DNA from 3 places in the Pantoea sp. X-Soil-ISGK-285 genome. Region 1 is predicted to be linked to each of the others. Evidence: predicted binding sites of a transcription regulator. Region 1 holds the regulator's gene; each other region holds the start of a gene.
The links. The regulator CRP, encoded in region 1, controls carbon source genes, mostly activating them, when cyclic AMP is high. The targets are predictions, from matches to a motif close to ATGTGANNNNNNTCACAT.
Positions count from the first base shown of each region.

Region 2: AC6I8B_RS09680 (6-phosphofructokinase) is a predicted target of CRP. The motif match lies at 1,854-1,871, and genes of this name have one in related genera.
Region 3: cdd (cytidine deaminase) is a predicted target of CRP. The motif match lies at 1,986-2,003, and genes of this name have one in related genera.

Region 1 covers NZ_AP035938.1:3,713,860-3,717,137, forward strand. Annotated here, with positions in the region: gene AC6I8B_RS17590 (phosphoribulokinase) at 1-324, shown strand, start outside; gene AC6I8B_RS17595 (OsmC family protein) at 710-1,114, opposite strand; gene crp (cAMP-activated global transcriptional regulator CRP) at 1,418-2,050, shown strand; gene AC6I8B_RS17605 (YccS/YhfK family putative transporter) at 2,108-3,278, shown strand, end outside.
Region 2 covers NZ_AP035938.1:2,021,123-2,024,400, reverse strand. Annotated here, with positions in the region: gene AC6I8B_RS09690 (PTS sugar transporter subunit IIC) at 1-420, opposite strand, end outside; gene AC6I8B_RS09685 (PTS sugar transporter subunit IIB) at 413-727, opposite strand; gene AC6I8B_RS09680 (6-phosphofructokinase) at 738-1,718, opposite strand; gene AC6I8B_RS09675 (YceI family protein) at 2,177-2,761, opposite strand; gene pqqF (pyrroloquinoline quinone biosynthesis protein PqqF) at 2,876-3,278, opposite strand, start outside.
Region 3 covers NZ_AP035938.1:2,736,437-2,739,714, reverse strand. Annotated here, with positions in the region: gene AC6I8B_RS13030 (NAD-dependent malic enzyme) at 1-777, opposite strand, end outside; gene cdd (cytidine deaminase) at 1,047-1,937, opposite strand; gene AC6I8B_RS13020 (CidB/LrgB family autolysis modulator) at 2,058-2,750, opposite strand; gene AC6I8B_RS13015 (CidA/LrgA family protein) at 2,743-3,135, opposite strand.

The sequences.
Region 1 (3,278 bases):
GTGGTGCGCTCGATGGAAGATTACATCAACTTCATCACACCACAGTTCTCACGCACTCACCTCAACTTTCAGCGCGTCCCGACCGTCGATACCTCAAACCCGTTCGCTGCCCGCGCTATTCCGTCACTGGATGAGAGCTTTGTGGTGATCCACTTCCAGGCGCTGGAAGATATCGACCTCCCCTACCTGCTGGCGATGCTGCAGGGCTCGTTTATCTCGCACATCAATACGCTGGTGGTGCCTGGCGGCAAAATGGGTCTGGCGATGGAGTTGATCATGGGTCCGCTGGTGAAGCGGCTGATGGAAGGCAAACGAATAGAGTAAGAGGCCAAAAGGGCCTTTCCAGACTAATGCCAATGCCAATGCCAATGCCAATGCCAATGCCAATGCCAATGCCAATGCCAATGCAGGATGAATCTGACAGCAGCGAAAAAGCTTAACACGCAGGGAACCGGGTCAGAAGAGGAAAGCGTCCCGCGCCAGGGACGGCGCGGGCCGAGCGGCCAGGGATTGGCTTAAGCGACTTTCCGATCTGACCCGGTTCCCAGCGCAGGCACAGTCTGACAGCGGACCGACACAAACCGCTCTGACCCTGTTCAATACGCAGGCACAGTATCAAAGCGGATTCCCGGCCCAGGCACAGTCCTAAAGCAACCTGCATCAGATACTGGAAGTGAAGTTAGCAGGTCTGCAATAACCCCTGCGGCTACTACAGCTCAATCACTTCATAGCTATGCGTAATGTTGACGCCTTTACCCAGCATGATGGCCACAGAGCAATATTTTTCAGCAGAAAGATCCACAGCGCGTGAGACCGCTTTATCCTGGAGGGCTTTGCCACTCACGATAAAATGCAGGTTGATGTGCGTAAAGATTCGCGGCGCCTCTTCACGACGTTCTGAGGTCAGTTTTACTTCACAATCAGCCACATCGTTTCGGCCTTTTTGCAGAATTGATACCACGTCAATCGCGCTGCATCCGCCCGCCGCCATCAGCACCATCTCCATTGGGCTGGGCGCTTTATCACCCGAATTTCCATCCATCAGTATCTGATGGCCGGATGAGGATTCTCCGAGGAATGTCAGCCCTTCTACCCATTTCACTCTTGCCTGCATGATTTTTGCTCCGGAATACGCTGTTTTGTCGCCAGAGTACGCTTTCGCCTGGTAAACAGCAATCCAGAGAAATCCGCCCGTAGCTGAAGCGAGACAACAGAAGACAGTCGGCAAAAGCTGTGCTACAAACAGTGCTGAAAATATTTTTCGTCACCCGATGACGAAGCCGGGAAGGATGATGCGCACTGCGCCTGATGCGGCCCGAATAATTTCCTGAAATGGAAACGCTTGAAGCTTTCACCGCCTGACAGGGAAAACTGCCCCCTGTATTTTGGGCACGATTACAACAGAGGATAATAGCGAATGGTTCTCGGCAAACCGCAAACAGACCCTACACTCGAATGGTTCCTGTCCCATTGCCATATTCACAAGTATCCATCCAAAAGTACGCTGATTCACCAAGGTGAAAAAGCAGAAACGCTTTACTACATCGTGAAAGGTTCCGTTGCGGTTCTGATTAAAGATGAAGAAGGCAAAGAGATGATTCTTTCCTACCTGAATCAGGGCGATTTTATTGGTGAACTTGGCCTGTTCGAAGAAGGCCAGGAGCGCAGCGCCTGGGTACGTGCGAAAAGCGCGTGCGAAGTGGCGGAAATTTCTTACAAGAAATTCCGTCAGCTGATCCAGGTTAACCCTGACATCCTGATGCGACTCTCATCGCAGATGGCGCGTCGCCTGCAGGTGACGTCTGAAAAAGTGGGTAACCTCGCTTTCCTCGACGTAACCGGACGCATTGCACAGACCCTGCTCAACCTGGCGAAGCAGCCAGATGCCATGACGCATCCCGACGGCATGCAAATTAAAATCACTCGTCAGGAAATTGGCCAGATTGTTGGTTGTTCACGTGAAACCGTGGGCCGTATTTTGAAGATGCTGGAAGATCAGAACCTGATCTCCGCACACGGCAAAACCATCGTCGTTTACGGCACCCGCTAATTCCTGTCACCCACGGCGTGATGGCAACATCACGCCGTTATTGTTTGTGTTGGGCCGATGTGGCGTCGAATTATTTACCATCCTGAAGTTAACTACGCCTTGCGGCAAACGCTGGTGCTCTGTCTGCCGGTGGCGCTGGGCTGGCTGGCTGGCGACCTGCAAAAAGGTCTGCTGTTCTCATTAGTGCCCGCCTGCTGCAACATCGCCGGTCTGGATACCCCGCATAAACGCTTCTTCAAACGCCTGATTGTTGGCGGCAGCCTGTTTGCCCTCGGCAGCTTTCTGATGCAGTGGCTCACCCTGCATGCTATTCCGCTGCCGCTGATCCTGTTTGCTATGCCCTTATTGCTCGGCGTTACCGGGGAGATCAGCCCGCTGCATGGCCGTCTGCTGCCCGGCACCCTGATTGCCGCCATCTTTACCCTGAGCCTGATTGGCCGCATGCCAATCTATGTTCCCCCGCTGCTCTATATCGGCGGCACGCTATGGTACGGGCTCTTTAACTGGTTCTGGTTCTGGCTGTGGAAAGAGCAGCCGATGCGCGAAAGCCTGAGCCTGATCTACCGCGAGCTGGCTAACTACTGCGACGCAAAATATACCCTGCTGACGCAGCTGACCGATCCGGAAAAGGCGCTGCCGCCGCTGCTGGCTCGTCAGCAGAAAGTGGTCGATCTGATTAACACCTGTTATCAGCAGATGCATATGCTGTCGGCAAGCCGCGATCACAGCCATAAACGGCTGACGCGCGCCTTTCAGGTGGCGCTGGATCTGCAGGAACATATCTCGGTCAGCCTGCATCGGCCGGAAGAGGTGCAGAAGCTGGTCGAACAGAGCCACGCCGAAGCGGTGATCCGCTGGAATGCCAAAACCATCTCGGCCCGGTTGCGGGTGCTGGCGGATAACATTCTCTATCACCAGCTACCCGATCGCTTTGCGATGGATAAACAGCTCGGCGCGCTGGAGAAAATCGCCCATCAGCATCCCGACAATCCGGTGGGTAACTTCTGCCTTTACCACTTCAACCGCATCGCGCGGGTTCTGCGCACCCAGAAACCCCTTTATCAGCGCGATCTGATGGCTGACCGCCAGCGCCGTCTGCCGCTGTTACCGGCGCTGCGCAGTTATCTCTCGTTCCGCTCATCGGCCCTGCGCACTGCCGGCCGCTTTGCGGTGATGCTGATGCTGGGCAGCGCGCTGGCTCTGTTCTTCAACATCCCCAAACCCTACT
Region 2 (3,278 bases), 1.7 Mb from region 1:
ATAGCCAATCACCGCGCCAATCGTCGCCATCCACAGCAGGGCCTGGCCGGTGAGGAAGATGTACTTAAAGGGCGTCAGTCGCGCGATGATGATATTGACGATAAAGATCACCAGCAGCGTCAGTGCCACTTCAGACCCCAGCTCACGGTTAGCCAGCCCGGCAATGGCGGCAACATCGGTGATATAGCCGCGCATGCCAAAGCCGTGGGTAAAAATGGTATTGAGGAACGTCAGGGTTCCCACAATAATATTGATACCCGCCATCATAATTAAAAAGCCGAGCAGGGTTTTAAAGGTGCCTTCCACCACCTTGCCTGCGGATTTCTTTTGCAGCAGCAGACCAATCAGGGCAATAAAGGCGATCAGAATAGACGCCTGCCCCAGCAGATCTTTTACCAGGAAGTCGATCACACTATTCATGGGCGGCGACCTTTACGTTGCGTTCTTTTAAAAAGGCCAGGATCTTCTGCTCTATTTCCGCTTTATCGGTGAGCCGGTTAAGAATAATGACCCGCTTAATCTGTTCCGGACTGGCGTCGGCATTTAACACATCGGCAAAGGCTTTTTGCGTCAGAATCATGTCCGACTTAAAGGCATTCGCTTCTGAAATGGTGGTGTGATCGATATCGGCCTCAATCTCCAGTTTTTTTAAAACCGCTTTTGCGCTCATCTCAATCGCAAAACTGGATCCTAAGCCACAACCACAGACACATAATATTTTCAGCATGGTTTTCTCCTCACAATATATTGAGTTGTTTAGCGAGTTTGTAATGGTGCCCGTCAATATCGACCAGGCGTTTTTGCATGCTTATTAAATCAATCGGAATCGGTTTATTGCTGCCGTTAATAATGACCGCTTTATTCCGCATTCCTGACTGAATACAACGCACCACTTCACTGGCCATAATGGTGCCCTGATAAATCTCTTCGCAGGTGGGATCACCATTCCGCAGCCCGTAACCGAGGATAGTTTTACGGACGCGTACGCCAATAAGCGGCTCAAGCTGTTTGATTAAGGTGTCGATAGCCCCCTGAAAACCCGGCGAATATTCGCGGGTGTAGCCTTCTGAACAGAGAATGATCACGCTGTTCTGCTCTGCCAGCCGCCGGGTGATGCGCTGCGCCAGCTGTGGCAAAGGAATCTGGCACTCCGGGATCAGCGCAATGTCCGCATTGGATTTAATCGCCGACTGCAGGGTTAATTCGCCGCAGTAGCCGCCGAGTAACTCCAGCATAAATACCCGGCCAGGTAAGGCGCGCCCGGTATTCCGCAGTTTCGCGACCTCTTTTAATACCTGCTCGCAGGCGGTGGAAAAACCCAGGGTGTAATCACTGCCGAAGACATCATTATCGATGGTCATGCCGACGCCGAAACAATTAACGCCAGACTCCGACAGGGTATGGAGAAATTGCAGCGACCCGTCTCCGCCCGCCATAATTAACACTTCAATACGGGCGCTTTTCAGCTGGCGGGCAATACATTCATATTCGCTGCGCACCAGTTTCTTTTGCGTGCGTCCCGATTGCATAACCGGAATTGAGGCGATGGAAAAGTCGAGCAGATCACGCTGGCTGATATCACGATGGTTATTTGCCAGCAGGCCGGGAATGCCACCATCAAATATCACGATCTCCGCCTGCGTCAGACGCCCTAACTGGAAGACAAAATTATTAATGCCGGTTACATCACCGCCACTGATCACCATTCCAATTCGCATTTCCCTCACCTCGCTGTCTTAATCTGCTGAGGGCCATTCTTCCGGTTCGTGGGGTTGCTATTTGCAGAGGAGATCACAGTTACGAGCGGTATTTTTTGGGCGGAGTTATTGACAGGGGTGTCTGAACGGCGGTTTTTGAGATCAAAATCACACTATTCGCGGGAAGGCCGATTAGAGTGAAACGATATAAATCAATGAGTTATTTCAGAAGACATCTGAATTTTATTTCGCCACACAGCGGCACAGAGTGGCTTATTCCGTGCTGTTGCAAATTTGTGACTTTCGCCTCATTTTTCCCGGTTCCGGGCCAGATAAAGCGTTCAGAAAATAGTTGATGAGGAGATATCCGGATTATTTTATGACAGATAAACAGGCGGGCAGAATAGATTTCAGAGGGGAAGAAGGCGCAGAAAAAACGAATAAGGGACGTAGCTGCAAGCCGCTACGCCCCAAAAAACTTACTTCGCGTAGGCTTCAGTAGACAGAGTCAGAGTGACCTCGTCGCTTACCGCTGGGACATATTTGTCCAGCTTGAAGTCAGAACGCTTGATGGTGCCGGTGGCATCAAAACCAATCGCCTGCTTTTTCACCATCGGATGCTCGCCCTGCTTATTCAGCGTCGCGTGCAGCGTTACTGGCTTGGTGATGCCTTTCAGGGTCAGGTTGCCTTCAACATCAAATTTGTTGTCGCCCTTCGCCACCACTTTGGTGCTGTGGAAGGTCGCAGTCGGATATTTAGCGGTGTCGAAGTACTCAGCGCCTTTGAATTCTTTGGTCAGCGCAGCCACGTGGCTGTCGATTTTGCTGACTGGCAGGGTCACGTCAACACGTGATGCCTCTGGATGATCTTTATCAAACACCAGGTTACCGGTTGCATCAGGGATATCAGCGGTAGGGTTTGAGAAGCCGAAGTGGTTCCAGGCAACAATCACCGACGTATGCTCAGGATTCAGCTGGTAGTGCATCGCCTCAGCCTGAGACAACGGGGCGTAGAGGGTGGCAGCGGCTAACAGGGGCAGTGCAATACGTTTGAAGTTTTTCACGGTCAATTCCTTATGCGGACAAAGTGAATTGAGTGTGGTCCAGTTCGCCCGGAATAGACAGTGAAGAGATTTGTCGGTAATTTTCAAATAAATTCAGCAACTTTATACCGGGCGCTACACATTCTCGCCGCCGGTAAACAGCACCCGCCAGCGGCGGCGATCCTGAATCAGCGTGCGGTGAAGCTGTTGCAGATCCGCAAGTGTCAGCGCCTCAATCTGCGCCGCATCCGGTTCTGCCAGGCCATTGTCTGCGCGTAAGCACGCCAGTGGCTGATCCACTTCCCGGCTCAGAAGACGCGCTTTCAGTGCCGCCAGATCGTAACCCGCCAGCGTCTCGTTCAGTGACCGCAGGAAGTTGCGGCAGTAGCGCAGCAGTGACAGCGCGCTGTAATCGGGCGATTGCAGCGCAAACAGTACCCCATCTTCATCGGCACAGCGCATATAGCGGCTGCTGACCACATAACCGATAGGCTGCTCAACGCGATAGCGCTGGAAAAAGCGCGGCTCGTAGATCAGC
Region 3 (3,278 bases), 980 kb from region 1:
GCGGTTCAGCAGCGGCATGGCATTCTTCTGGGCGAAATCTTCAAACTGCAACAGCACTTTCGGCCAGCGGCGTTTAACGGCCTGAATAAAATCGTTCACGAACGCATCATACTCTTCACCGGTGATGCGCGGATGACGCCAGCCCATATAGAGCGGATCGTTCAGCAACTGCTGGTTGTTGGTACCCACATCCAGCACCACCGGCAGGGTGTAAGCCGGACTGATGCCGCCACAGGCGGTATAGAGTGAAAGCTTACCAATCGGGATACCCATACCACCGATGCCCTGATCGCCGAGGCCCAGAATACGCTCGCCATCGGTCACCACGATCACCTTCACATTCTGCTTGGTGGCGTTTTGCAGCATATCTTCGATATGGTCGCGGTTAGGGTAGGAGATGAACACGCCACGCGCACGACGGTAGATTTCAGAGAAGTGTTCGCAGGCTGCGCCGACGGTCGGGGTGTAGATGATGGGCATCATCTCTTCGAGATGGTTATCCAGCAGGCGGTAGAACAGCGTTTCGTTGGTGTCCTGGATGTTACGCAGGTAGACATGCTTATCGTTATTGTTTTTGAAGTCCTGGAACTGACGCCAGGCACGCTGCGCCTGCTCTTCAATCGATTCCACTGCTTCTGGCAGCAGACCGTTGAGGTTGAATTCGTTACGTTCTTCGATGCTAAAGGCGCTGCCTTTGTTCAGCAGGGGAAATTCCAGCAAAATCGGGCCAGCATAAGGGATATACAGCGGGCGTTTACTTTCGTAGTCGAGTTCCATGCGGTAATGCTCCGGTTGCAGTGTTGTCTGGCGTCACGCCGGAAAGGTAGCGCCAGTTTTCTTACCCGTTATAGCTCAGACTGCAGGCCTGGCAGCGGCAGGGGAACCGCTGCTAAAACATTCACGACCGTGCTGCTATCCTGCAACCTGAATTATTCAGAGTAATTTGTAATCACGTGAATTCTGGCGCCAGATCCTATGAAATTTCCCGCAGAAGTACAGCGTTTGTTCATAAAAGCTCACAAAACTGTGGCCTCTCTGACAGCGGGTTATGCTTTGTACAGCGTCACCTGTAGCAGCTCACCGCAACCAAATGTCTTAAGCGTCGCCTGTGTGGCGGCGAACTGGCTTAGCGTGGCATTTTCCACTTCGGCTAATACCGCTTTTTTTATCTGACGAACATCGCCACCCTGCATGTTGAGCAGGACCAGCGCCGCCTGAAGGGGCGGGAAACTCGGGTTAAAGGCGGCATTTTCCGCATAGCGCCCGGTGACAATCGCGCCGGTTGCGGTCAGCAGCGCAACACCGGCGTGTGACTGGCTGTAAGGCGCGTGGCTGGCATTGGCAGCGGCAACCGCGGCCTGCACCAGTTCATCGCCTTCGGCTACATAACCGTGATCCACGCTGTCCATCAGGAAGGTCGTGATGTCCAGATCGCGCGGTCCAAAGGCATCCGGCAGATAATCTGCCAGGGTGCTGATCGCGCGTTGTGGCAGGCTGATGCGAATGTTCGTACCGCTGTTCAGCTCGTTCATAAACTGACGGCAGTGACCGCACGGTGTGTAGTTAACGGTGATCGTCTCAAGCTGACTTTCGCCACGCAGCCACGCATGGGTAATGGCGCTCTGCTCGGCGTGAACCGTCTGCTGCAACGGCGTACCGATAAATTCCATGTTGGCCCCGAAGTACCAGTTGCCGCTGACGCCACGGGCGATAGCCCCGACGTTAAAATGCGACACGGTAGCAACGGCACAGGCCGCCGCCAGGGGCAGCAGCGCCAGCGCCAGAGCATCGGCATCCATCTGTGTCTGTTGCTGCAGTGAGGCGACCTGGTCGGCGCTCAGCACCGCCTGAAAGCCAGGATCGTCCAGCAGGGGAGAGAGTGCGGTTTGCAGCGTTGACGGCAATGCCTCAAAGGCAGAGAGGAAACGGGATTGCATGTGAGCCTCATTAGATTCAGCAGGGCGATGTGCCAGTCACCGGTTTATATGTGATCCACATCGCTCTGACAATGTAACCTGTGTTGCATGTTTCAACTTTGCGAGATCTCTCGCAAACTTTCAGCCAAACCAGTGCAGCAGCAGCGGAAAAATAAACGGCGCCAGCAGTGAGGTGATGATGCCGCAGATCACCAACGCCAGTGAACTGAATGCCCCTTCCTGATAGTCGAGTTCAGCGGCGCGTGCTGTGCCGAGGGCGTGCGACGCGTTACCTATCGCCAGTCCGCGCGCTGCTTTAGATTTCACGCCAAGCAGATTCAGCACGGTATGTCCGAACACCGCACCCAGTACCCCGGCAATCAGCACGCAGATGGCGCTGATGGCGGGAATGCCGTGCAGCGAACCGGAGACGGCCATCGCAATGGGCGTGGTAACGGATTTAGGAATGATGGTAGCGGCGATTTCAGGCGTGGCACCCATCCACAGAGCAATAGCGGTGCCAGAGGTCATGGCGGTCACACTGCCGATAAAGCAGACGCCAATAATCGATTTCCAGCGGGCACGGATCTGATGCATCTGCTCATACAGCGGCAGTGCCAGCGCGACAACAGCCGGTTGCAGCAGCTGATTAAGAATCTGACTGCCCGCGAAATAGCGCGAATAGGGCAGCTGCAACAGCAGCAGAATCGGGATAATAATCGCCATCGCGACCAGCAGCGGATTAAGCAGCGAGATTTTCAGCCGTATCGCCAGTTTGCGCGCCAGAAAAAATGCCGCCAGGGTCAGTGGCAGTGACCACCATATTTCACTCATCGCCTGACTCCCCGGCCGGACGGCGACTATGAAGCTGGTGGGCGCTTACGCCAACAATAGAGAGAACCAGGAAGGTGCTGACGACGCAGGAGATCACGATAGGGCCAAACTGCGCGGTCAGAATATCGGTGTAGCTCATCACCCCGACGCTGATCGGCACAAACAGCAGCGCCATATAGCGAATCAGCAGATGGCAGCCCGGTTTAACCCAGCTGACCGGCAGGATCTGCGAGGCGAGCAGGGCAAACAGAATTAACATCCCAAGGATGCTGCCGGGCAGTTTGATGGGCAGCAGCGAGGCGATGCCGATTCCGGCGTATAAACAGAGATAAATGATGATAAAGGCGCGAAGATAGCGCCCGCAGACAGACAGCACGGTGAGCATGGCAGGCTCCTGTTTTCACTGAGCTTCATCATACGCATTAACCGCTTAGCGTGCTAGCGATCACATTTATGCAGCGGTGTGGCATTAGCAGATACAGATTTTCAGGGGCGGAAGTGGAATGGAAGCGGTGCACATTCAGAGCG